4 regions of the Pantoea sp. C1E2 genome follow, and region 1 is predicted to be linked to each of the others. Evidence: predicted binding sites of a transcription regulator. Region 1 holds the regulator's gene; each other region holds the start of a gene.
What was found. The regulator PurR, encoded in region 1, represses purine synthesis genes. The targets are predictions, from matches to a motif close to CANGCAAACGTTTGCNTG.
Positions count from the first base shown of each region.

Region 2: a site for PurR is predicted at 3,140-3,157, ahead of purM (phosphoribosylformylglycinamidine cyclo-ligase). Genes of this name have one in related genera too.
Region 3: a site for PurR is predicted at 3,374-3,391, ahead of pyrC (dihydroorotase). Genes of this name have one in related genera too.
Region 4: a site for PurR is predicted at 2,194-2,211, ahead of cvpA (colicin V production protein). Genes of this name have one in related genera too.

Region 1 covers NZ_JBSZHT010000002.1:2,143,172-2,149,145, forward strand. The annotation lists gene cfa (cyclopropane fatty acyl phospholipid synthase) at 1-1,049, opposite strand, end outside; gene punC (purine nucleoside transporter PunC) at 1,359-2,561, opposite strand; gene punR (DNA-binding transcriptional activator PunR) at 2,670-3,581, shown strand; gene purR (HTH-type transcriptional repressor PurR) at 3,578-4,603, opposite strand; gene cydH (cytochrome bd-I oxidase subunit CydH) at 4,878-4,967, shown strand; gene ACXI0A_RS10505 (C40 family peptidase) at 5,053-5,841, opposite strand.
Region 2 covers NZ_JBSZHT010000002.1:3,394,440-3,400,413, reverse strand. The annotation lists gene pstA (phosphate ABC transporter permease PstA) at 1-487, shown strand, start outside; gene pstB (phosphate ABC transporter ATP-binding protein PstB) at 499-1,266, shown strand; gene purN (phosphoribosylglycinamide formyltransferase) at 1,402-2,040, opposite strand; gene purM (phosphoribosylformylglycinamidine cyclo-ligase) at 2,037-3,077, opposite strand; gene upp (uracil phosphoribosyltransferase) at 3,318-3,944, shown strand; gene uraA (uracil permease) at 4,136-5,419, shown strand; gene hda (DnaA inactivator Hda) at 5,513-5,974, shown strand, end outside.
Region 3 covers NZ_JBSZHT010000002.1:1,919,927-1,925,900, reverse strand. The annotation lists gene rimJ (ribosomal protein S5-alanine N-acetyltransferase) at 1-462, opposite strand, end outside; gene mdtH (multidrug efflux MFS transporter MdtH) at 707-1,909, shown strand; gene grxB (glutaredoxin 2) at 2,001-2,648, shown strand; gene ACXI0A_RS09380 (lipoprotein) at 2,759-3,322, shown strand; gene pyrC (dihydroorotase) at 3,458-4,504, shown strand; gene dinI (DNA damage-inducible protein I) at 4,573-4,818, shown strand; gene ACXI0A_RS09365 (hypothetical protein) at 4,962-5,231, shown strand; gene bssS (biofilm formation regulator BssS) at 5,520-5,774, shown strand; gene solA (N-methyl-L-tryptophan oxidase) at 5,882-5,974, shown strand, end outside.
Region 4 covers NZ_JBSZHT010000002.1:3,222,558-3,228,531, forward strand. The annotation lists gene purF (amidophosphoribosyltransferase) at 93-1,610, opposite strand; gene cvpA (colicin V production protein) at 1,647-2,132, opposite strand; gene dedD (cell division protein DedD) at 2,383-3,138, opposite strand; gene folC (bifunctional tetrahydrofolate synthase/dihydrofolate synthase) at 3,128-4,396, opposite strand; gene accD (acetyl-CoA carboxylase, carboxyltransferase subunit beta) at 4,587-5,495, opposite strand; gene ACXI0A_RS15425 (DedA family protein) at 5,628-5,974, opposite strand, start outside.

The sequences.
Region 1 (5,974 bases):
TAGTAACTAAACATCCGCTTGAAGCGATCGCCATATTTATCAGCGAGCTGCGGCCACGTTGTCAGAAACCGTTCATGCCAGGCCATTAAGGTGGTGTCATAATCCGCACCAAAATTATGCCAGTCTTCCATAATAAAATGCTTTTCGCTGGCATCAGCAATCTGGCGCACAGACGGTAAGCATCCGTTGGGGAAGATATATTTATCAATCCAGGGATCGACGTTCATATCGGTAGTGATGGCACCAATGGTGTGCAGTAAAAATATGCCGTCTGGTTTGAGATTGCGATCGGCAACGTCAAAATAAGTGGCATAGTTTTTCGGCCCCACGTGTTCGAACATGCCGACTGATACGATGCGATCGAACTGCAAATTCAAATCACGGTAATCCTGCAGCAAAATAGTGACGTCGAGCCCTTCGCAACGCTGCTGCGCCAATTTCTGTTGCTCAGCAGAAATGGTCACGCCATGGACTTTGGCACCGTAGTTGCGTGCAGCAAATTCTGCCAGCCCGCCCCAACCGCAGCCGATATCGAGCAGCGTCATGCCCGGCTCAAGCTGAAGCTTGCGGCAAATCATATCCAGTTTGGCAGACTGAGCCTGTTCCAGTGTTTCAGCGTCTTTCCAGTAACCGCAGGAGTACTGCATAAAGGGATCGAGCATCAGTGAAAAAAGATCGTTACCGAGATCGTAATGTTCTTTACCGACAATCCAGGCACGTTTTTTCGACTGTAAATTGGTTAAACGCGCGGCCGCAATACGCAAGGTATCTTTAAAATGACGTGGGAGTTGTTTATCCAGATGTTGTTGCAGAACGCGATGGAAAAAGACATCCAATTGTTCGCATTCCCACCAGCCATCCATATAACTTTCACCCAGACCTAGCGATCCTTCCTGCAAAACACGTTTAAAAAAATCCGGATGCTTGACCTGAATATCCCAGGGGCGTGTGCCATTGACTGCAACATCAGCGCGTTCCAGTAATTCGTTGACGATGCGAAACCAGTGGTTTTCTTCAAGGCTCACTTCTTCTATACACGATGAACTCATAGCTTCTCCATCACCTTTCCGATTTGAACCTGTGGAAATAATAGTCAATTTCCTTAGGCCTGTGAGAGAACTCACGGAAAATCCGTGCGCCAGATATCCGACGTTTTACAGAGGTATGAATCTGAATAGAAATGTCTGGCACCAATCAGGAGAGGAAGATCGTGCAGACGCCATCCCAGCGACAGAGTCGCTTAAAATTAATGCAATTATGTTATTGATTTGTTACAGAAATGCTGACCCACTGAGTATATGCTCACGTGGGTCAATATTCAACGAGTTATCGTTAGTTTGCTAACGATAATCGTTGCATCAGTGATTATCTTCGCAGGGACGGGAGGTGTGAGCAATATCACTTTGTGCGTTTAAGCTGCGTTGCCAGATGAAGCCGGCCCAGGCCAGCACTACCGTGGCAACCATCACCAGTGTGGTGTTATAGAGCGCCTGTTCTAATCCGGCCGAAACTACCAGGCTGGCAATAAAGCACAGGCCCAGTTGTAACAGGTTTTGTAAGCCTGCTGCTTTGCCTGTGGCGTGCGGGAAAGGCGCTAAGGCGCTGGAAACGACAATCGGATAGATGGCGCCATTAGACAGTGCCATACCGCAGAAAGGCAGCAGCAGTGCAATCAAAGAAGGCGCGGGCATCATCGCGACAACAAACAGACTCAAAATACTCAGGCTATACAGCACCAACAACCACGGCAGCAACTGTGATCCCTGATATCGGCTCAGCATCGCACGGCAACTAAAGCCACCAATCAGAAACGCAATAGTTTGTGGAATGTAGCTCAGACCAATATCGGCGGGAGTTAAACCCGCAGAAGCCAGAATAAACGGCGAACCGGTTAGCCAGGCAAAGAAACTGGCGGAACAGGCGGAGTAAATCAGCACGTTACCGCTGTAGATGCGCGTGGTGAGCAAATTCAGCCAGCCGGGTTGCGGCGTATTATCAGCTTTGGTTTTTTTAGGCGCGGCAAGCTGAAATGTACCGATGATCAGCAGCACGGTGATAATTGTCAGCGCGATAAAGATGCTACGCCAGTGGAAATGACCCATCAGCCACGCGCCCAGTAGAGGTGCCAGAGCGGGGGATAGGGCAACCAGCGGCATAATGGTGGCGAAAACTTTGTTGGCCTGGGCTTTGGGGTAGCGATCGACTACCAGCGCCTGCCAGCTTACGGCGGCGGCACACACGCCCACAGCCTGCACAAAGCGCAGTGCCAGCATCATGTTAACGTCGGTCACCCACAACATCCCGAGGCAACCCAAGGCAAAAATCGTTAAACCTGCCAATAAAATCGGTTTACGTCCAAAGCGGTCTGACAGCGGCCCCCAAAATACCTGTGCGCAGGCAAATCCACCGAGAAAAAGACTGAGGCTGGCGCTAATGGTGCCCGGCGCGGTGGCAAAGTCACGCTGCATATCTCCAAAAGCAGGCAGATACATATCCGTGGCGAGGAAGCCGAGCATGCTGAGCACGGCAAGATAGGGCATAAATCCTTTTGACGACAACATAGTGTTTCTCATTGGCAGATTGAACGCCGGGGAGTGTAAAAGAGTGCGTCATTCTTTGTGAAACGCTAATATTTGCGCAGTGCTGTTAAAATTTTTGAAGGCTAAAATATGTGGTCTGAATATGCGCTGGAAGTGGTTGATGCGGTCGCGCGCAATGGCAGTTTTAGTGCGGCGGCGCAGGAGTTACATCGCGTGCCCTCTGCCATAAGCTATACGGTGCGCCAGTTGGAAACCTGGTTGGCGGTGCCATTGTTTGAACGTCAGCACCGTGAGGTGGTTTTAACCCCGGCGGGCGAGCATTTTGTACGTGAAGGGCGATCTGTTATCAAAAAAATGCTGGCAACACGCAGACAGTGTCAGCAACTGGCGAATGGCTGGCGTGGACAGCTCAGTATTGCCGTGGATTGCATTGTAAAACCACAGCGTACCCGGCAGCTGGTGAAGGACTTCTACCGTCATTTTCCGGACATGGAATTGATCATCAGCTACGAAGTGTTTAACGGTGTATGGGATGCCCTGGCCGACGGGCGTGTTGATGTGGCGATTGGCGCCACTCAGGCGATTCCGGTGGGTGGCCGTTTTGCATTTCAGGATATGGGCGCCCTCAACTGGCGTTGTGTGGTCAGTCCCGGCCATCCCCTGGCGGCGCATAGCGATCTCAATGAAGAGGCGCTGCGTGCCTGGCCATCACTGGTGCTGGAAGATACGTCTCGCGCATTGCCAAGACGCATGACCTGGACGCTGGATAATCAGCGACGTCTGGTGGTGCCAGAGTGGGAAACGGGGATGGATTGTTTACAGGCGGGACTGTGCGTGGGGATGGTGCCGGGCCACCTGGCGCGGCCATTACTTGATAGGGGGGCGTTGGTTGAGCTATCACTGCCGCAGCCGTTTCCGGAAAGTCCCTGCTGCGTCAGTTGGTCAGAACAGCGCGCGTCACCGGCGCTGGCGTGGTTACTCGCTTATCTCGGCGATGCGGAAACGCTGAACCACGAATGGCTCAGCGAAAATCAGCCTTAACGGCGGTAATCGCGGAACGGACCGTCCCCCACGGAACGTCGCTCAATCAATGTTGGCTGCACCTCAATGGTCTGTGGCTCTTCGCGCTTGCTGGTGATGCGATCCAGCAGCATTTCGAGGGCCTTTTTGCCCAACTCCGCTTTCGGTTGGTGGACTGTGGTGAGCGCAGGGGTGAAATAACGGGCGTTGCGCACGTTATCATAGCCAATGACGGAGATATCCTGCGGCACGCGCAGTCCCATCTCATCGGCGGCACATATCGCGCCCATCGCCATGATATCGCCACCGCAGAACACGGCAGTCGGACGCTGCTTCTGATTGAGAATTTGCTGCATCGCCTGATAACCCGATTCTGGCTCGAAGTCGCCCTGAACCACCCACTCCGGACGCACAGTTACGCCGGCTTCGCTCATCGCCTGCAGAAAGCCTGCATGACGACCGCCGCCCGTGTTGCGTTCCATCTGACCCGGAATCGCACCGATATCTCGGTGGCCACGCTCGATAAGGTAGCGTCCGGCCAGATAACCGCCCTGGAAGGCGTTATCCTGCACGGTATCGGTGAAGTCGCCACGCGAGGCGCCCCAGTCCATGACCACCATCGGAATATTGCGGTTCTCTTCCAGCATCTGCAGCAGATCGGCAGGATACTCAGAGCACATCACCAACAGACCATCAACGCGCTTTTGCGCCATCATTGAGAGGTAAGCACGCTGCTTTTGCAGATCGTTATGCGCGTTACCCAGAATCAAGGTGTAGCCGCGTTCAAAACAGTGGTTTTCAACCGCTTCGATGATTTCGGCAAAATAGGGCGCTTCGCTGGACGTGGCTAACAGTCCCAGCGTTTTGGTGTGATTCACCTTCAAACTGCGCGCAACGGCGCTCGGCGAATAGTGTAGTTCTTTAATCGCTTCCCATACGGCGTTACGCGTTTCTTCTGCGACAAAACGCGTTTTGTTGATGACATGCGAAACGGTGGTGGTGGATACCCCAGCGCGTTTCGCTACATCTTTAATTGTTGCCATGAAAAAGGTACTCCCCGGCTTATCACAACTCACTGATAAGTATATTGTTAAACGTTTGCGTCTGCGAAGGGTTTTACGCCCTAAAATGGGGGGCAAATCTGCCGTTTCAGGCAGGGAAAATCACTTCAGCAGGCTGTAAATACAGCATGCGCAAAATCAGTTGCGCAACGAAAGGCGGCGATTCTAGCAAGCCAACGCGGATAAGACGAGATTTTTGCCCACCGCTGTGCGAAAATTGTTTTAACCCTAATAAATGTGTGACTAAGGAGTAGTGATGAGTACAGATCTAAAGCTGGCGCTAATGACCACGGTTGGCGCACTGTTGATGATTATTGCGTTTAGCTTTACAGCCATTCTTCATTAATACAAAACGCATCAATAAAAAAAGCCGGCACTGATTAAGCGTCCGGCTTTTTTTGTGGCCAATGCCACAGAATGTTGCGCAACAACTAGCGAATGGTTTTTGGTGTCATCATACGGCGCGCACCCACATAGTGTTTCTGCCAGTAGTCTTCGCCTAATGCGCTAATCTGAATGTCTTTACCAGTACGGGGTGACTGTATAAATTTACCGTTGCCGAGGTAGACGCCAACATGATCGGCCGTCCCGCGGTTATTAATGCGGAAGAACACCAAATCCCCTTTTTCCAGCAGCTCGCGCTTAATGGGCGAGGCATCGTGCAGGTGATACATCTCATTCGCCGTGCGCGGGAATTTGTATTTCACGAGATCTTTATAGGCATACCACACCAGACCACTGCAATCGAAACCGGTGTGTGGGGAAGTGCCGCCCCACTGATAAGGTTTACCCAACTGTCCCATCAGCTTCGTCATGGCGGTTTCACGAGCTTTCTGATAGCGCAGACGGTGGGTTTTGCTCATCTTGATGCCGGTCAGCCCCTGAACTTCATCATCCACATCAGCAGACTTTTTCGCGAGGCGTTGATGGCCATACTTTTTCGATGGCGATTTAAGCAGGGATTTTTTGCGGCTGGTTTTGTTTAAGGCGGTTTCGGTCTTAGTCTGCTTTTTCAGCTTGAGTTTCTGCACGGTAGTCGTCAGGCGAGACTTTTTAGCCGTTGTTTTAACCGGGCGTCGCTTGCGGCGCTCATCTTCGCGCGCACTTTTTTTCTCGGCATTATGCAAACTGGCATTAATCGGGGCATGCTGGGAAGCAGAAGCCACGTTAAAAAACAGTTGCGCAAAAGCCAGTATGAAAAGCGTAATCAGTAAACGCATAGTCCGGTTACAGGTTAAGCAGTCTGGCAAAAAGCAGGCTGCGGCAGAGTAAGAGAAATCTGATCAACGATCAGCGCCGAAGCAATTCTAATCCACTTTTTTTCTAAAAGGTAAGGCCTTTTTCTATTAATCT
Region 2 (5,974 bases), 1.3 Mb from region 1:
ACTGTTATGGGCCGCGTTAACGCTGGCGCTGCTGACACTGCCGGTGGTGATTGTCGCTACCGAAGAGGGGCTGTCACGCATCCCGGATAATCTGCGTCAGGGCTCATTGGCGCTGGGTGCCACACAAGCGGAAACGCTGTGGCGCGTGGTGTTACCGCTGGCGGTTCCCGCTATGCTCACCGGTCTGATTCTGGCCGTGGCGCGTGCGGCGGGGGAAACGGCTCCGCTGATGCTGGTGGGTGTGGTGAAAATGGCCCCGGAACTGCCGGTGGATGCGGTATTCCCGTATCTGCATCTGGATCGCAAATTCATGCACCTCGGTTTTCAGATTTACGATCTGGCTTTCCAGAGCCCGAATATCGACGCTGACCGACCGCTGCTCTACGCCACCGCCTTGCTGCTGGTGGTAATTATTCTGTCGCTCAATCTGCTGGCGATGGCGCTACGCCATCGTCTGCGCGAGCGTTACCGCCTAATGACGCACTAAAAGGTTTTTAGATGACGCCCGATTACGACATCGCGTTAACCGTTAATCAGCTGTCGCTGTGGTACGGTGAGCGCCAGGCGCTGAACAGTATCGATCTGCGCATCCCGAAAAATCGCATCACCGCGCTGATTGGTCCGTCGGGCTGTGGCAAATCGACGCTGCTGCGTTGCTTTAATCGCATGAATGATGTGATTGATCGTTGCCGCATTGAGGGTGAGATTCTGCTCGATCAGCACGCGGTGATGCAGGCTAATCAGGATCTGCCCGCGCTGCGTCGCCGAATTGGCATGGTGTTTCAGCGTCCAAATCCATTCCCAAAATCTATCTATGAAAACGTGGTGTATGGTTTGCGGCTGCAAGGGGTGCGCGATCGTCGTGTGCTGAATGAAGCATGCGAACGCGCGCTGCGTGCGGCGGCGCTGTGGAGTGAGGTGAAGGATCATCTGGCGCAGAATGCGTTGACGCTCTCCAGCGGTCAGCAGCAGCGTCTGGTGATTGCGCGCGCCATCGCGATTGAACCGGAAGTGTTGCTGCTGGATGAGCCGACGTCGGCACTCGATCCGATTTCTACGCTGGTGATTGAAGAGCTGATGACCACGTTAAAGCAGCATTTCACGCTGGTGCTGGTGACGCACAACATGCAGCAGGCGGCGCGCGTGTCAGATTACACGGCGTTTATGCATAACGGGCAACTGGTGGAGTTTGATGAAACCGATCGGATCTTCACTTCGCCAAAAGCGCGCAAAACCGAAGATTACATTACGGGCAGATTTGGTTAAGGGCGAGCATGATATCGGTCGCCATAAATGGCGCCCCTACGAATTTCAGCGCAAGTTGTAGGTAACGCATTCATGCGTACCGAGACCCATGTTCAGCGTAAATTGTAGGGTGCGCATTCATGCGCACCGAGGAATTTATTCGTGCGCGTAACCCTGAGGCGGCAATGGTTGCCCATCCAGCCAGGCTTTTCCTTCACGCATCTGCAAGCGCCCATCGACAAACCAGCCTATCACCAGCGGATAGATCGCATGTTCCTGATGCTGCACGCGTGAGGTGATCTCTTCTTCATCATCTTCAGCAAATACCGGCACGCGGGCCTGCAAAATCACCGGTCCGCCGTCCAGCTCATCTGTCACAAAATGTACCGATGTGCCGTGTTCCTCATCGCCATTTTCTAGCGCCTGACGATGGGTATGCAGTCCGGGATATTTCGGCAGCAGCGACGGATGGATGTTGATCAAGCGATCGTGATAGTGCGCGACAAACGCCTGGCTGAGAATGCGCATGTAACCGGCCAGCACCACTAAATCCGGCGCATAGGCATCGATTTCCTGCATCAGCTGGCGATCAAAGGCATCGCGGTCGGCAAAATCACTGGCGGCAAGGCTATGACCCGGTACGCTGGCTTCCTGCGCACGCGTCAAACCCAACGCTGAGGCTTTGTTACTGAAAACGGCAGCGACGCTGCCGTTGATACGCCCGCTTTCGCAGGCGTCGAGGATGGACTGAAGATTGCTTCCGTTGCCGGAGATCAGCACAACCAGTTTTTTCATGGATTAATAACCACTCGCTCTTCTGAGTCAGAGGCTTTAATCACACCGATTTTCCACGCCTGCTCACCAGCGTCGGTCATCAGCTGTACCGCTTTATCGGCATCGGCCGGGCTCAGCGCGATGATCATGCCCACGCCGCAGTTAAAGGTACGGTACATTTCGTGACGGCTGACGTTACCAGCCTGCTGCAGCCAGCTGAACACAGACGGCCACTGCCAGCTTTTCTCATCAATAACGGCCTGAGTATTGTCTGGCAGCACGCGTGGGATGTTTTCCCAGAAGCCGCCACCGGTCAGGTGAGAAATCGCGTGCACATCCACCTGCTCGATCAGGCTAAGGATGTTTTTCACGTAAATGCGGGTCGGTGCCAACAGGTGGTCAGCCAATGGCTTGCCATCCAGCTGTTTGGTTTCTGGGTTGGTCTGGCTGACTTCCAGAATCTTACGCACCAGAGAATAACCGTTCGAATGCGGGCCGCTTGAACCCAGCGCGACCAGAACGTCGCCGTCCTGTACTTTCGAACCGTCAATAATTTCTGATTTTTCCACCACGCCGACGCAGAAACCCGCCACGTCGTAGTCTTCACCGTGGTACATGCCTGGCATCTCAGCGGTTTCACCGCCGACCAGCGCACAACCCGACTGCAGGCAACCTTCGGCGATACCGGTGATCACCGCTGAAGCGGTATCCACGTCCAGTTTGCCGGTCGCGTAGTAGTCGAGGAAGAACAGCGGCTCAGCGCCTTGCACAATCAGGTCGTTGACACACATCGCAACCAGATCGATACCGATGCTGTCATGACGTTTGAGATCCATCGCCAGACGCAGCTTGGTGCCGACGCCATCGGTTCCGGAGACCAGCACAGGCTCGCGGTATTTCTGCGGCAGCGCACAGAGCGCGCCAAAGCCACCCAATCCACCCATCACTTCCGGGCGGCGAGTTTTCTTTACTACGCCTTTAATACGGTCAACCAGATCGTTACCAGCATCGATATCAACACCGGCGTCTTTGTAGCTGAGAGAGGTTTTGTCGGTCACTGCGGAATCCCCACGCGAATTGCGGTTGGTGGCAAAAATTAAGCGCGCTAATTCTACCAGTGCAGGCAAACGTTTGCGAGTCCCATCTCACGCCGCTTTGCACAGCGCTGATTTTTCGCCAATCATTATGATCACGCGGATCTCGCTAAGCCCTTGACCAATGACAAGTGGCGCGGCGGCAAAAAGGCGGTATAATCCGGCGATTTTTTTTTAGCTCAACTCAATTCCGGGAGAACAATCATGAAGATCGTGGAAGTCAAACACCCGCTGGTCAAACATAAACTGGGCCTGATGCGTGAGCATGATATCAGCACCAAACGCTTCCGCGAGCTGGCCTCGGAAGTGGGCAGTCTGCTGACCTATGAAGCCACCGCCGATCTGGCAACGGAGCGCGTCACCATCGAAGGCTGGAACGGCCCGGTTGACGTTGACCAAATCAAAGGCAAAAAAATCACCGTGGTGCCGATTTTGCGTGCGGGCCTCGGCATGATGGAAGGTGTGCTGGAACACGTACCCAGTGCGCGCATCAGCGTAGTCGGTATCTACCGTGATGAAGAGACGCTGGAGCCAGTGCCGTATTTCCAGAAGCTGGTATCCAATATCGAAGAGCGTCTGGCTTTAGTTGTAGATCCAATGCTGGCAACCGGTGGTTCGATGATCGCCACTATCGACCTGCTGAAGAAAGCCGGCTGCAACAGCATTAAAGTGCTGGTGCTGGTGGCAGCCCCGGAAGGGATTGCCGCGCTGGAGAAAGCACATCCGGACGTTGAGCTGTACACCGCGTCAATCGATCAGGGATTGAACGAGAAGGGTTACATCATTCCAGGCTTGGGTGATGCAGGCGACAAGATTTTCGGAACGAAATAAATAAAGCATCCAGCCGGCCAGAGAGTCGGCTTTTTTTTGGCAAAAACACAACAATCATCCCCAAGTCATTCGAGCCATGGCAAGGCGGCAATCGAGGTCATCCCGATGAGTTTACTCCAGTAAGTGATTCGGGTTAACGAGAGCAGCCAACGCAGCCATGGTTTGAAGGACGCAGGGGAAGGGGATAAATGATGACTCGTAGGGCTATCGGGGTAGACGAACGTCCACCGCTGCTGCAAACCATTCCACTCAGCTTACAACACCTGTTCGCCATGTTTGGCGCCACGGTGCTGGTGCCGATTCTGTTCCACATCAACCCGGCCACCGTTTTGCTGTTCAACGGCGTCGGTACGCTGCTGTATCTGTTTATCTGTAAAGGCAAAATCCCGGCGTATCTGGGTTCGAGCTTTGCCTTTATTTCACCGGTACTGCTTTTATTGCCGCTGGGTTATGAAGTGGCGCTGGGCGGCTTTATCCTGTGTGGTTTCCTGTTCTGCGTGGTGGCGCTGATTGTCAAAAAAGCCGGCACCGGCTGGCTTGACGTGATGTTCCCACCGGCCGCGATGGGCGCAATTGTTGCCGTTATCGGCCTTGAGCTGGCAGGTGTCGCTGCCAATATGGCGGGTCTGCTGCCGGCAGATGGCACCTCACCTGATAGCAAAACCATCATTATCTCGATGGTGACGCTCGGTGTGACCGTGTTTGGTTCGGTGCTGTTCCGCGGCTTCCTTGCCATTATCCCGATTCTGATCGGCGTGCTGGCGGGCTACGCGCTCTCATCCTTTATGGGCATCGTAAACTGGCAATCCGTTGCCGATGCGCCGTGGTTCGCGTTGCCTACCTTCTACAAGCCGCGCTTCGAATGGGCAGCGATGCTGACCATCCTGCCTGCAGCGCTGGTGGTGATTGCTGAGCACGTCGGCCATTTGGTGGTGACGGCGAATATCGTGAAGAAAGATCTGATTCGCGATCCTGGCCTGCATCGCTCAATGTTTGCTAACGGCTTGTCCACCATGATCTCCGGTTTCTTCGGCTCAACGCCAAACACCACTTACGGTGAGAACATCGGCGTGATGGCGATTACCCGCGTATACAGCACCTGGGTGATTGGCGGGGCGGCGATCTTCGCGATTCTGCTCTCGTGCGTAGGTAAACTGGCGGCAGCGATTCAGGCGATCCCGGTACCGGTAATGGGTGGCGTTTCTCTGCTGCTGTACGGGGTGATCGGTGCATCCGGTATTCGCGTATTGATTGAATCTAAAGTGGATTACAACAAAGCGCAGAACCTGATCCTGACTTCGGTGATCCTGATCATCGGCGTCAGTGGTGCCAAAGTGCACATCGGCGCCGCTGAGCTGAAAGGTATGGCGCTGGCAACCATCGTCGGCGTAGCACTGGCACTGATTTTCCGCGTAATCAACCTGTTACGTCCGGAAGAAGTGGTGCTGGATGCCGAAGAAAAGCGCGAAGCCTGATGCGCTTTGCCGGGCAGGGAAGCCCGGTTCATCTCTTGCAAAGATCGTGATAAACTTGCGCCGTTTTCTGCCTGCTCATCCGTTGAGGTACTTCTGAACACGCCGGCACAGCTTTCACTGCCACTCTATTTACCCGATGATGAAACCTTTGCCAGTTTCTGGCCGGGGGAAAATCCGTCTTTGCTGGCGGCGCTGCAAGGCGCACTTTCTCAGCAGCACGGCAGCTATCTCTATTTCTGGTCACGCGAAGGCGGCGGCCGCAGCCACTTATTGCACGCCGCCTGCGCGGAAATGTCTGCGCGTGGTGAAGCGGTAGGTTATGTTCCGCTGGATAAACGCACCTGGTTCGTGCCGGAAGTATTGGATGGTATGGAGAATCTGGCGCTGGTGTGTATCGATAATATCGAATGCATTGCCGGAGACGCAGAGTGGGAGATGGCGATCTTCGATCTCTACAACCGTATCCTGGAAATCGGCAAAACGCGTTTGCTGATCACCGGCGATCGTCCGCCGCGTCAGCTCAATCTCGCACTGCCGGATCTTGCCTCACGGCTC
Region 3 (5,974 bases), 220 kb from region 1:
ATCACCGCTGCGCTGATTATGCGGCATATAGTTAGCCATGATGCGGTGAATGCGTTGCTGTCGTTGCATATAGCGAATCGCTGACTGCAGTGCTTCAAACATCATTCCTTGCCCCTGCCACTTTTCTCCCAGCGAGTAACCGAGGTAACAGGCGTGAAATGAACCGCGCAGCACGTTGCTAAAATTGGCGACACCGCGCACTTCATGCTCTTCCGGGTCCATCAGCACGAAATAGTAGGCTGAGCCCTGTTTATGCATATCCGCGATCAGTCCTAGGCGCGCCTGCCAGCCCGAGGGATAGCAGTGGCTCTCGTCGCGCACCGGCTCCCAGGGTTTAAGGAAGACGCGGTTCTCCGCATAATAATCTGCCAATCGCCAGGCATCGCGCTCGTGAACTAAACGGACCACCAAACGATCGGTAGTCAGGCGCACGCGGGGTCCAGCAGAACGATAGCCAAACATCATGACTCCTGAAATCCATAACTTTAAGAAAGATGTACGCCTGAGGCGATACTTCTCACTATAACCGTGACCTGAGCTACGGTAAAACCCTCGACAGCATGCCAAGCCATTCATCCTTATCCAGGATTAATTTTTCTGCGGATTCGATGAAAAAATATCATCCTGGATACGCTGTCTTTCCCGTTAGCGCAGGCGGAAAATAGACCAACTGGTCCCTTTTCATCTCTCTTGCTCAGGATTAAGCATGTCTCGGGTTGCGCGGGCACGACGCCTCGGTAAAACATTCCTTTTAGTCGATAACATGTTGGTAGTGTTAGGCTTTTTCGTGGTATTCCCGCTGATTTCCATCCATTTCGTTGAACAGCTTGACTGGGCGGCGTTAATGGTGGGCATTGCGCTGGGTTTGCGTCAGTTCGTGCAGCAGGGGCTGGGGATTTTTGGCGGTGCGGTGGCCGACCGTTTTGGTGCCCGCCCGCTGATCATGACGGGCATGCTGATGCGCGCCGCCGGATTTGCCTGCATGGCGCTGGCTCACCAACCGTGGATGCTGTGGCTGGCTTGCTTACTCTCCGGACTTGGCGGCACTTTATTTGATCCTCCCCGCAGCGCCATGGTAGTGAAATTGGTGCGTGCACGCGAGCGCGGTCGCTTCTTCTCGCTGCTGATGATGCAGGACAGCGCGGGGGCGGTGCTGGGTGCGTTGATTGGCAGTTGGCTGCTGGCGTGGGATTTCCGCCTGGTATGCTGGGTGGGTGCGGCGGTGTTTGTCGTCGCGGCGATATTTAACGCCGTGTGGCTACCGGCGTGGCGCATTTCAACCGAACGTATTGCCATGCGCGAAGGTATGCAGCGCGTCTGGCAGGATAAACGCTTCCGCCTCTATGTGCTGACGTTGACCGGCTACTACATTCTGGCCGTGCAGGTGATGCTAATGTTGCCGGTGATGGTTAATCAGGTGGCTGGCGCGCCCGCCGCTGTGAAATGGATGTACGCCATCGAAGCCATGCTGTCACTCAGCCTGCTCTATCCGCTTGCACGCTGGAGCGAAAAGCGCTTCCGGCTGGAAACCCGCCTGATGGCCGGTTTATTCCTGATGACCTTTAGCCTGTTGCCCGTCGGGATGACCCAATCTCTGCCTTCGCTGTTCCTGTTAATCGGCGTGTTTTACCTCGGTTCCATCATCGCCGAACCGGCGCGTGAAACCCTCAGCGCGTCGCTGGCCAGTTCACGCGCGCGTGGCAGCTATATGGGTTTCAGCCGACTGGGGCTCGCCATCGGCGGTTTAATTGGCTACTCCGGCGGCGGCTGGATGTTCGACGTCGGGCAGCAGATGGCGCTACCGGAACTGCCGTGGATGCTGCTAAGCAGCGTGGGCATGGTTACGCTCATGGCATTATGGTGGCAGTTCCAGCCACGTTCCGTGGCACCGGCTATCTTCAGCAGCTAGTTTGCCCCTTCGGGTGATATCTTCCATACTTCCCGCACGTCCGAAAAAAGGGTGACCTTCGTCACCCTTAGATTTACACAGGAGAAACGGGATGAAACTCTACATCTACGATCACTGCCCTTTCTGCGTGAAAGCACGCATGATTTTTGGCTTAAAGAACCTGCCGGTTGAACTGATCGTTATGCTGAATGACGATGAGCAGGTGCCTAAAAAACTCATAGGGCAGAAGATGGCGCCGATTCTGCAAAAAGCCGATGGCAGTGCGATGCCGGAAAGTATGGACATTGTCCGCCTGGTGGATAAGCAGGATCGCGAGCCACTGCTGAACGGCAAAAACAACCCCGCCATCAGCGAATGGCTGCGTCGCGTTAACGGCTACATTAACAAACTGCTGATTCCGCGTATCGCTGATGCCTCGTTTGCGGAATTTGCCACGCCGGAAGCGCGTAGCTACTTCCGTGAGAAAAAACAGGCCAGCATTGGCGATTTCACGGAACTGCGCAAACATGCACCGGGATTGATCAAAAACATCAGTGATGACCTGCGTCAGCTCGATAAGCTCATCGTCAAACCCAATGCTGTGAACGGTGAACTGTCAGAAGACGATATTAATCTGTTCCCGCTGCTACGTTCTTTGACCCTCGTAGCGGGCATTGATTGGCCAAGCCGCGTTGCGGATTACCGCGACAATATGGCGAAGCAAACCCAGATTAATCTGCTCTCTTCCATCGCGGCTTAGCCCCGTCTGATGAGAAACGCTGCGGCGTTTCTCATCCCTCACCTGGTGACACCTGGCCCGGTTTCAGGCAGGCTATGGCTGTTTTGCCGTATCGTTCAGGATGAGGAACTATGAAAAAGGCGATGTCTGGGCTGCTGGCCCTGTTTTTAGCCGTGCTATTGAGCGGCTGTAACCAATTGACGCAATACACCATCAGCGAACAGGAAGTGAATCAGGCGCTGCAGAAGCGTAATAACTTCGAAAAAGACATCGGCGTGTCCGGGTTGGTCAATGCACATATTGTGCTGAGCGATCTCAACAGCCAGATTGGTCGTGAGGAACCCGGCAAGATTACTCTGTCCGGCAAAGCGAACATTAATGTCAGTTCGCTGTTTGGCCCGCAGCAGGCGGAAATGCAGCTGAAGATGAAAGCGCAGCCGATTTTCAATGCTCAGGAAGGCGCGATTTATCTGCATGATATTGAAATTGTCGATGCGCAGGTTCAGCCAGAAAAGATGGCGTCCATCATGAAAACGCTGACGCCTTATCTGAATGAATCACTCAAACGCTACTTCAATGAGAAGCCCGCCTATGTGCTGAGCGAAGATCGCAGCAAAGGCGAAGCGCTGGCGAAGAAATTTGCTAAAGGCATTGAAGTGAAGCCGGGTCAATTGGTGATTCCGTTTACGGATTAACCGCCATCACCGCACCTTCGGGTGCGGTTTTTGTTTGCCGCAATAAAATCCCGTGCAAACGGTTGCTCGCACCCTTATGATTACTCCCCGGCCTAAACGTGCCCATTCGTTTTTTCACAGCCGGAGCCTTTTTGAATGACAGCCCAACCCCAGCAAATCACGATTCGCCGCCCTGACGATTGGCATATCCATCTGCGCGATGGCGCAATGCTCAATGCAGTTCTGCCTTATACCAGTGCGGTCAATGGTCGTGCGATTGTCATGCCAAACCTGGTTCCACCGGTGACCAGCGTCGAGGCCGCCATTGCCTATCGCGAGCGCATTATGGCTGCGCTGCCCGCTGAACACGCTTTTACGCCACTGATGACCTGCTACCTCACCGATTCATTAGCTGCGGATGAAATTGAGCGTGGATTCCGCGACGGGACCTTCACGGCAGCAAAACTCTATCCCGCGCATGCCACCACCAACTCCAGCCACGGCGTCACCAATATTGACTCCATTGCCAGCGTGCTGGATCGTATGCAGCAGATCGGCATGCCGATGCTGGTACACGGTGAAGTCACGGATTCGCACATCGATATCTTTGACCGTGAAGCACGCTTTATCGAAACCGTGCTGGAACCGCTGCGTCAGCGCTTCCCTGCCCTAAAAGTGGTAATGGAACACATCACCACTAAAGAAGCGGCAGAATATCTGGCTGCGGGCAACGACCTGTTGGGTGCCACCATTACACCACAGCATTTGATGTTTAACCGTAACCACATGCTGGTGGGCGGCGTTCGTCCTCATCTCTATTGCCTGCCCATCCTGAAACGCAATATTCATCAGGAAGCGCTGCGCGCCCTGGTGGCGAGCGGCAATCGTCGCGTGTTCCTCGGCACGGACACGGCACCGCATCTGCGTCATCTCAAAGAAGCAAGCTGCGGGTGTGCTGGCGTGTTTAACGCACCGACCTCGCTGCCCGCCTATGCCACGGTATTCGAAGAGTTGAATGCGCTGGAACATTTTGAAGCGTTCTGTTCAGAAAACGGCCCTACCTTCTACGGCCTGCCACTGAATGAAGGCACGCTGACGCTGATTCGCGAGTCATGGACAGTACAGGACACCATTAATGTGGCCGATGACACGCTGGTTCCGTTCCTTGCCGGCGAGACTCTGAACTGGCGTATTCAAGAATAATATTACCCGGCTTGCCTTTGGGATAATTATACTGTACAAATAACCAGTATATTATCCCGGAGGCTTTTATGCGTGTTGAAATTACCGTAGCGAAAACTCAGCCCCTTCCCGCAGGTGCACTGGATGCACTGAGTGCCGAACTCACCCGTCGTATTTCCCGTGATTTTCCCGAAGATAATCACCATGTCAAAGTCCGTTATGCGGGCGGTAATCAATTGAGCGTATTTGGTGGCTGCAAAGAGTCACGCGAACGCATTAGCGATATTTTACAAGAAACGTGGGAAAGCGCAGACGACTGGTTTATTACTGATTAACTGCCACTGTGCCGTTTTTGCCGGGTTTCGCCACCCGGTTTTTTTGTTTTTATTTCTCTCTCGCCAGATAAAGTCGCTGCATCTAGACTCATGTTTAACGATCCCCTATTCTTGCCTCGTCATGCTGACAGGAGGTGTTTTACATGACTACTGAAAAACCAGAAGAGGCGATGACCTTCGGTGAATTGCTGGCATTGATTGCTGAACAGCAGCGACGTTTAACGGTAATTGAGAATGCCTTTGCCAGTTTGACGTTCTGTCTTGACGATCGCGCCAGTCAGTTACTGGTGCATAATCTGTTCCTCGAAGCGCAAAACCAGAACCATGACATACAGTTACAGCAGCATTTTACCCGGCTGGCGGAAGAGATTCAGCGGCGTAATGGTCAGGTTCCTCCGGAAGCACAGGCCTGAAGCTTGCCCTTTTTTATCGATCGCGGCGGCGTAAAGTTTTCTCTTAACGCCGCCGATAACTAAGGTGTATCCGCTGTCACGATTATCGAATAAATGCCCGAAGCTGCGGGCACTTTATTATTCGACATAAGTCGCATTCTGAAGGCATTTATTACCGTTCTCTTTTTAATCGCCACACGTTTTAACTATTGTACCGCCTGTTTCATGTTATAATTGTTCCGCTAGTGCAAGAAAAGCCGCATTGAACCTCAAGAAGCACTTCGTTTAACGGGTAATATGGAGGTTATAATGGACAGAAATAAAGACGTCATTCAGACTCATCCGCTGGTTGGATGGGATATCAGTACTGTAGACAGTTATGACGCCATGATGATCCGCCTGCACTCGCTCTCATCGCAGGATCAGAAAGAAGAAGAAGCTGACGTGGGTCCCACCTACTGGCTGACTACCGATGTAGCCAGACAGTTCATCTCCATACTCGAAGCTGGCATTGCAAAGATTGAATCCACAGAGCAATACCTACGCGATAATCAAAAGCACTAATTTCTTATCTTCGCGTGAAAGGGCACCCAATAGGGTGCCTTTTTCATGAGCGCGCTCTTTTGGTATGCTGTTGAAAAATTTCGTCGTTTGGCAGGAGTGATGTGGTTATGGTTTATGATCTGATTGTGGTGGGCAGCGGTTCGGTCGGTGCCGCCGCCGGGTTTTACGCAACCCAGGCTGGCTTATCAGTATTGATGATT
Region 4 (5,974 bases), 1.1 Mb from region 1:
TGCGGCAATGATAGCCGCTCACTGAACAAAAATACAAAAACAAACAGGGCGAGGTTGCCCCCGCCCTGTTATCGATTTGCATTCCGAGGCCGTTAGCCTTCGTTATGCAGCTCCAGACCTTCCACTTCGTTTTGACGCTGAATCGCTTTCGCATCGTCATTACGCAGCGACTGCAAATACTCAAGGTATTGCTGATCGACATCTTTGGTAACGTATATGCCGTTGAACACCGAGCACTCAAACTGTGCGATATCCGGGTTCTCTTCACGCACGGCTTCGATCAGATCGTCAAGGTCCTGGAAAATCAGCGCATCGGCTTTGATCAGCTGGCGAATCTCTTCCACTTCACGACCGTGCGCGATCAGCTCGGTGGCACTCGGCATATCAATGCCGTACACGTTCGGGAACCGAATTTCCGGCGCCGCTGACGCCAGATACACACGCTTCGCGCCTGCTTCACGTGCCATCTCGATAATCTGCTCAGATGTGGTGCCACGTACAATCGAATCGTCCACCAGCAGCACGTTCTTACCGCGGAACTCAGCTCGGTTAGCGTTAAGCTTGCGACGAATCGCGCTGCGGCGCATATGCTGGCCAGGCATGATAAAGGTGCGGCCAACATAGCGGTTTTTCACGAAGCCCTGGCGATATGGCTTGTCGAGAATACGGGCGATTTCCAGTGCGGAATCGGTTGAGGTTTCCGGAATTGGAATCACCACGTCGATTTCCAGGTCTTCCCACTCACGTGCGATTTTTTCGCCGAGTTTGGTGCCCATGCGCACGCGAGCGCTGTAGACCGACACCTTATCGAGGAAGGAATCAGGACGCGCAAAGTAAACGTATTCGAACAGGCACGGATTGGTTTTCGGATTCTCAGCGCACTGGCGCGTTGACAGCTGGCCCTGCTCGGTGATGTACACCGCTTCGCCTGGTGCAACATCGCGAATGAACTCAAAGCCCAGCGTATCCAGCGCCACGCTTTCGGAAGCCACCATGTATTCGGTGCGTCCATCAGCAATCACGCGTTTACCCAGCACTAATGGGCGAATACCGTTCGGATCGCGGAAGGCCACCAAACCATGACCAATAATCATCGAAACCACTGCGTAAGCGCCGCGCACCTGTTGGTGCACTGCCGCCACCGCAGCAAAAATGTTGTCAGCTTCCAGCGGATCATGTTGGAAACGGTCAAGTTCCTGCGCAAAGATGTTCAGCAGGATTTCAGAATCAGAGGTGGTGTTAACGTGACGGCGGCCCACTTCGAACAGATGCTTACGCAGTTCGTGCGCATTCGTCAGGTTGCCGTTGTGCGCCAGCGTAATGCCGTACGGGGAGTTAACGTAGAAAGGCTGCGCTTCGGAGGCACTGGAGCTGCCCGCCGTTGGATAGCGAACATGGCCAATCCCGATATTACCCTGCAAACGCTGCATGTGGCGTGCTTCGAAGACATCGCTCACCAGGCCATTCGCTTTACGCAGACGGAAGCAATTAAGCGCATCGATGGTACAAATGCCGGCGGCATCTTGCCCGCGGTGCTGAAGCACCGTTAACGCGTCATAGATCGACTGGTTTACTGGCATAAAACCGGTGATACCAACAATACCGCACATGTTGTCATTTCCTCATTGGCCGCACTCCCGGTGGCGTTACCGGGGTATAAAACTGGACGTGCTTTTCAGGTAATCGAAAAACCACCTGATGATGTAACTGAACTGGGGAATAAGTTGCGACTGTTGCCAGTCCGGGCTTTTGGAAAAGCCAGTGAATGTATCGAGGAAGAAGAGCATAGCGGAAACAATCAGCACGCCACGCAACGCCCCGAAACAGACCCCCAACACCCTGTCGGTTCCCGACAAGCCGGTTTTTTCAACCAGCGAGCCGATCACATAGTTCACGATGGCACCCACAATCAGGGTGGCAACGAATAACACCGCTATCGCGATGCCGTTGCGAACCAGTTCGTCGTCAAAACCTGTAAACCAGACTGCAAGGTAGGTGTAGTAATGACTGGCGACAAAAAACGCGCATCCCCAGGTAACGAGAGATAAGGCTTCCCGGACAAACCCACGAATCAGGCTGACCAGAGCCGAAAAACCAACTACCGCAATAATGACGTAATCAATCCAGATCATGAACGCTTCCAACCCAGTGCTAAGCACCCCTGCATCCAGTTCGGGGCGCATTCTAACAGAAAAAGAAAACGTTTGCGTAGGGTTTTCCGGTTCTGTATCCATAAAAAGGGCGATGAAAAAAACTTTCCTCGCCCTGAGTGAATCCAGCAATTTAACCTGCTGATATAAATCTATTTTTTAACCAAACCCGCACTTAACCGCTTGTGCTAAACCGCGCCTTTTACTGCTATAGGCGCGGCTTATCACCGCATTATCGCGTGCCGTACGGTTTCACCACGCCACCCAGCCCGGAGATGCTTTGCAACTCACTCAGCGAACTCTGCAGCTTCGCTTTGGAGGCATCCGGACCCACGTAAATGCGCGTAATTTGTCCCTGCACTGGCGTGGAAGGTACGGTAAAGGCACGATATCCCGACAGACGCAGTTGCGCCACGATCTCACTGACCTTGGCCGCGTTCTTCAGCGCACCCAGCTGAACGACGAACGCCTGCCCCGCAGGAGCCGCTTCCGGTTCACTCTGTTTCGGTGTTTCGACCGCTTTTGGCTGCTCAACCGGTTTCGGCTGTTCGACCACTTTTGGTTTCGGTTGCTCGACCGGTTTTGGCTTAGGCTGTTCAACCGGCTTAGGTTTTGGTTGCTCGACCACTTTTGGCTTTGGCTGCTCAACCGGCTTCGCCTGCTGATGCACCGGCGGCGGCGTCACCAGAGTAGGCTCACTGTTTTGCGCCGGTTGCGCGTTGCCATTGCTGGCCGAGCCGCTGACTTTCGCGTGATCCGGGGTTTGTGCCGTACCCGCCCCTTCCGGCGGCTGTGCCGGGAGCGGTTGCGTGACCGGCGGCACCATTTCGCTATCCTGCTGATCGTCCGGCTTTGGCACCAGCGGGATCGCCGCGAACTCTTCTTTATAATGCTTTTTCTTGCCGTCGAGCAGCCCCGGCAGCACGATGACGCCAATCGCCACCAAAATGACGGTACCGACTAAGCGATTTTGAAACTTACTTGCCACTGCCATTCTCCGCTGACATCGATTCCATAACCTGTGCGACGGTGTGGAAAGAACCACACACCAGAATCACATCCTCGGGCGCGGCCTGCTGACGTGCGGCCTGCCATGCTGCATCAACGTTATCATACGCGTTGCCACCTTCAAGGTGGGCGATCAGCTCATCAGCACGGGCACCACGCGGCCCTTCAAGTGGGGCGCAGTACCAGTTATCGACCTGCGGCGCCAGTGCGGCCAGCGTGCCGGCGATATCTTTATCATGCAGCATGCCCACTACAGCATGCACTTTACCGCTTTTCGGCAACTCCGCCAGACGTGAAGCCAGATAATTAGCCGCATGCGGATTGTGCGCCACATCGAGAATGACTCGCGGGCTTTCACTCACCGTCTGGAAACGTCCTGGCAGAATCGCCAGAGGCAGGTGTTCGCGGATCACCGCTTCGCTGACGTTGAGTCCTGATGCGCGCAGCGCGGTCAGCGCGGTCGCCGCATTGGGCAACGGCACCTGTGGCAACGGCAGGTCGCGCAGTTCACCTTGTGCATCCTGCCACGTCCAGCTGTTTTCCTGCTTCTGCCACTGCCAGTCGCGGTTGATTTGCAGCAGTTGCGCGCCCTTCTCCGCCGCCACTTCGGCGATAGTGTGCGGCATATCGGCTTCACCAACGACCGCCGGTTTGCCACCGCGGAACACGCCGGCTTTTTCCCGACCAATGCTTTCGCGATCCGGTCCCAGCCAGTCGGTGTGATCCAGTGCAATGCTGGTGATCACCGCCACGTCCGCATCCACAATATTGGTGGCATCAAGACGTCCGCCCAGGCCGACTTCGAGGATCACCACATCAAGATTGGCCTCGCGGAACAAATTGAGTGCGGAGATCGTACCGAATTCAAAATAAGTCAGAGAGATGTCACCACGCCCGGCTTCAATGCTGGCGAAACTGGCGCTGTGCAGCGCTTCATCCAACTCCGCGCCTTGCACGCGCACGCGCTCGGTGTAGCGCACCAGATGCGGCGAGCTGTACACGCCCACGCGATAGCCTGCGGCCATCAACAGCGTTTCCAGCGTACGGCAGGTGGTGCCTTTGCCATTGGTGCCGGCGACGGTGAAGATAAACGGAGCGGGTTTTAGCAGGTCAAGGCGTGCGGCGACGCGTTGAATACGATCCAGACCCAATTCAATGGCCTGAGAATGCAGGTGTTCAAGATAATGAAGCCACGTGGCCAAAGGCGACGTGGCTTGAGGAAGCTGCAGAGTGTCCATGTGTCCCGTTTACTCATCTTACACATCGTCATTCAAGCCGCAGCGGCGTGGGCTGCACTCAATCACCCCCGATCCCTTACTGGATAAGCTGCCGGGGGCTTCATTCGTTTGCCGCCTTGCTGCAACTCGAATGACTGGGTGTTTACGGTTCATTGGTGAAAAGCGTTTAACCACCGCTTTTCGCTGCCTGTCAGGCCTCGTTGCTCTCTGGCACAGCCGTAGAAGGCTGATCACCATCCTGCAGCGGCGCTGGCAGGTTCATCATTTTCGCCAGAAGGCTTGCCAGCTTAAAGCGCATTTCCGGACGACGGATGATCATGTCGATCGCGCCTTTTTCGATCAAGAACTCACTGCGCTGGAAGCCCGGTGGCAGTTTTTCACGCACAGTCTGTTCGATAACGCGTGGACCAGCAAAGCCGATCAGCGCTTTCGGTTCAGCGACGTTCAAATCGCCCAGCATCGCGAAGCTGGCAGAAACACCGCCCATGGTTGGGTCGGTCAGCACGGAGATGTACGGCAAGCCGCGCTCCTGCATTTTCGCCAGCGCTGCGCTGGTTTTCGCCATCTGCATCAGCGACTGTAACGCTTCCTGCATACGGGCACCGCCACTCGCAGAGAAGCAGATCAGCGGGCAGTTATCTTCCAGTGCCTGCTCAACGCCACGCACGAAGCGCGCGCCAACCACAGAACCCATTGAGCCGCCCATAAAGGAGAACTCAAAGGCCACAGCGACCACCGGCATACCATGCAGCGTACCTTTCATGGCGATCAGTGCATCTTTCTCACCGGTGTCTTTCTGCGCGGCAACCAGACGATCTTTGTACTTCTTGGAATCACGGAACTTCAGCAGATCCTTAGGTTCCAGCTCGCTACCTAATTCAACCAGAGAACCTTCATCCAGCATGGTGTGCAAACGCTCACGGGCGTGCATGCGCATGTGGTGGTCGCACTTCGGGCAGACCTCAAGGTTACGCTCCAGTTCGGCGCGGTACAGCACCTGACCACAGCTATCGCATTTGGTCCAGACCCCTTCCGGGATACTGGCTTTGCGCGTTGGCGTGGTGGTGCTTTTATTCAGTATGCGTTCAATCCAGCTCATTGATGACCTTTCTGTTTAATGCTGACCTGGTCCAGTCTTCTTGTTACTGCTGAAATCACCTTCAGCAGGCCGTAAATGTCGCTCATTAAACCACAACCCGTTCACGCTGTGGATAAAAATCTGGTTACGGGCTTACTGTGGTTTCTGCTGACGTGCCTGACGGCGATGGCGCCACACTTCAATCACGCCAGGCAAAATTGAGACCACAATGATGCCAACAATCAGCAGTTTCAGGTTCTCCTGCACCACCGGCAAGTCACCAAACAGGTAACCGGCATAGGAGAACAGCAGAACCCACAGCAGCGCGCCCGAGACGTTGAAGAGCGCAAAGTGGCGATAAGACATGTGTCCCATCCCCGCCACAAAGGGGGCAAAGGTTCGCACGATTGGTACAAAGCGCGCAAGTATAATGGTTTTGCCACCGTGGCGATCGTAGAACGCGTGGGTCTTATCCAGATAGCTGCGACGGAAAATTTTCG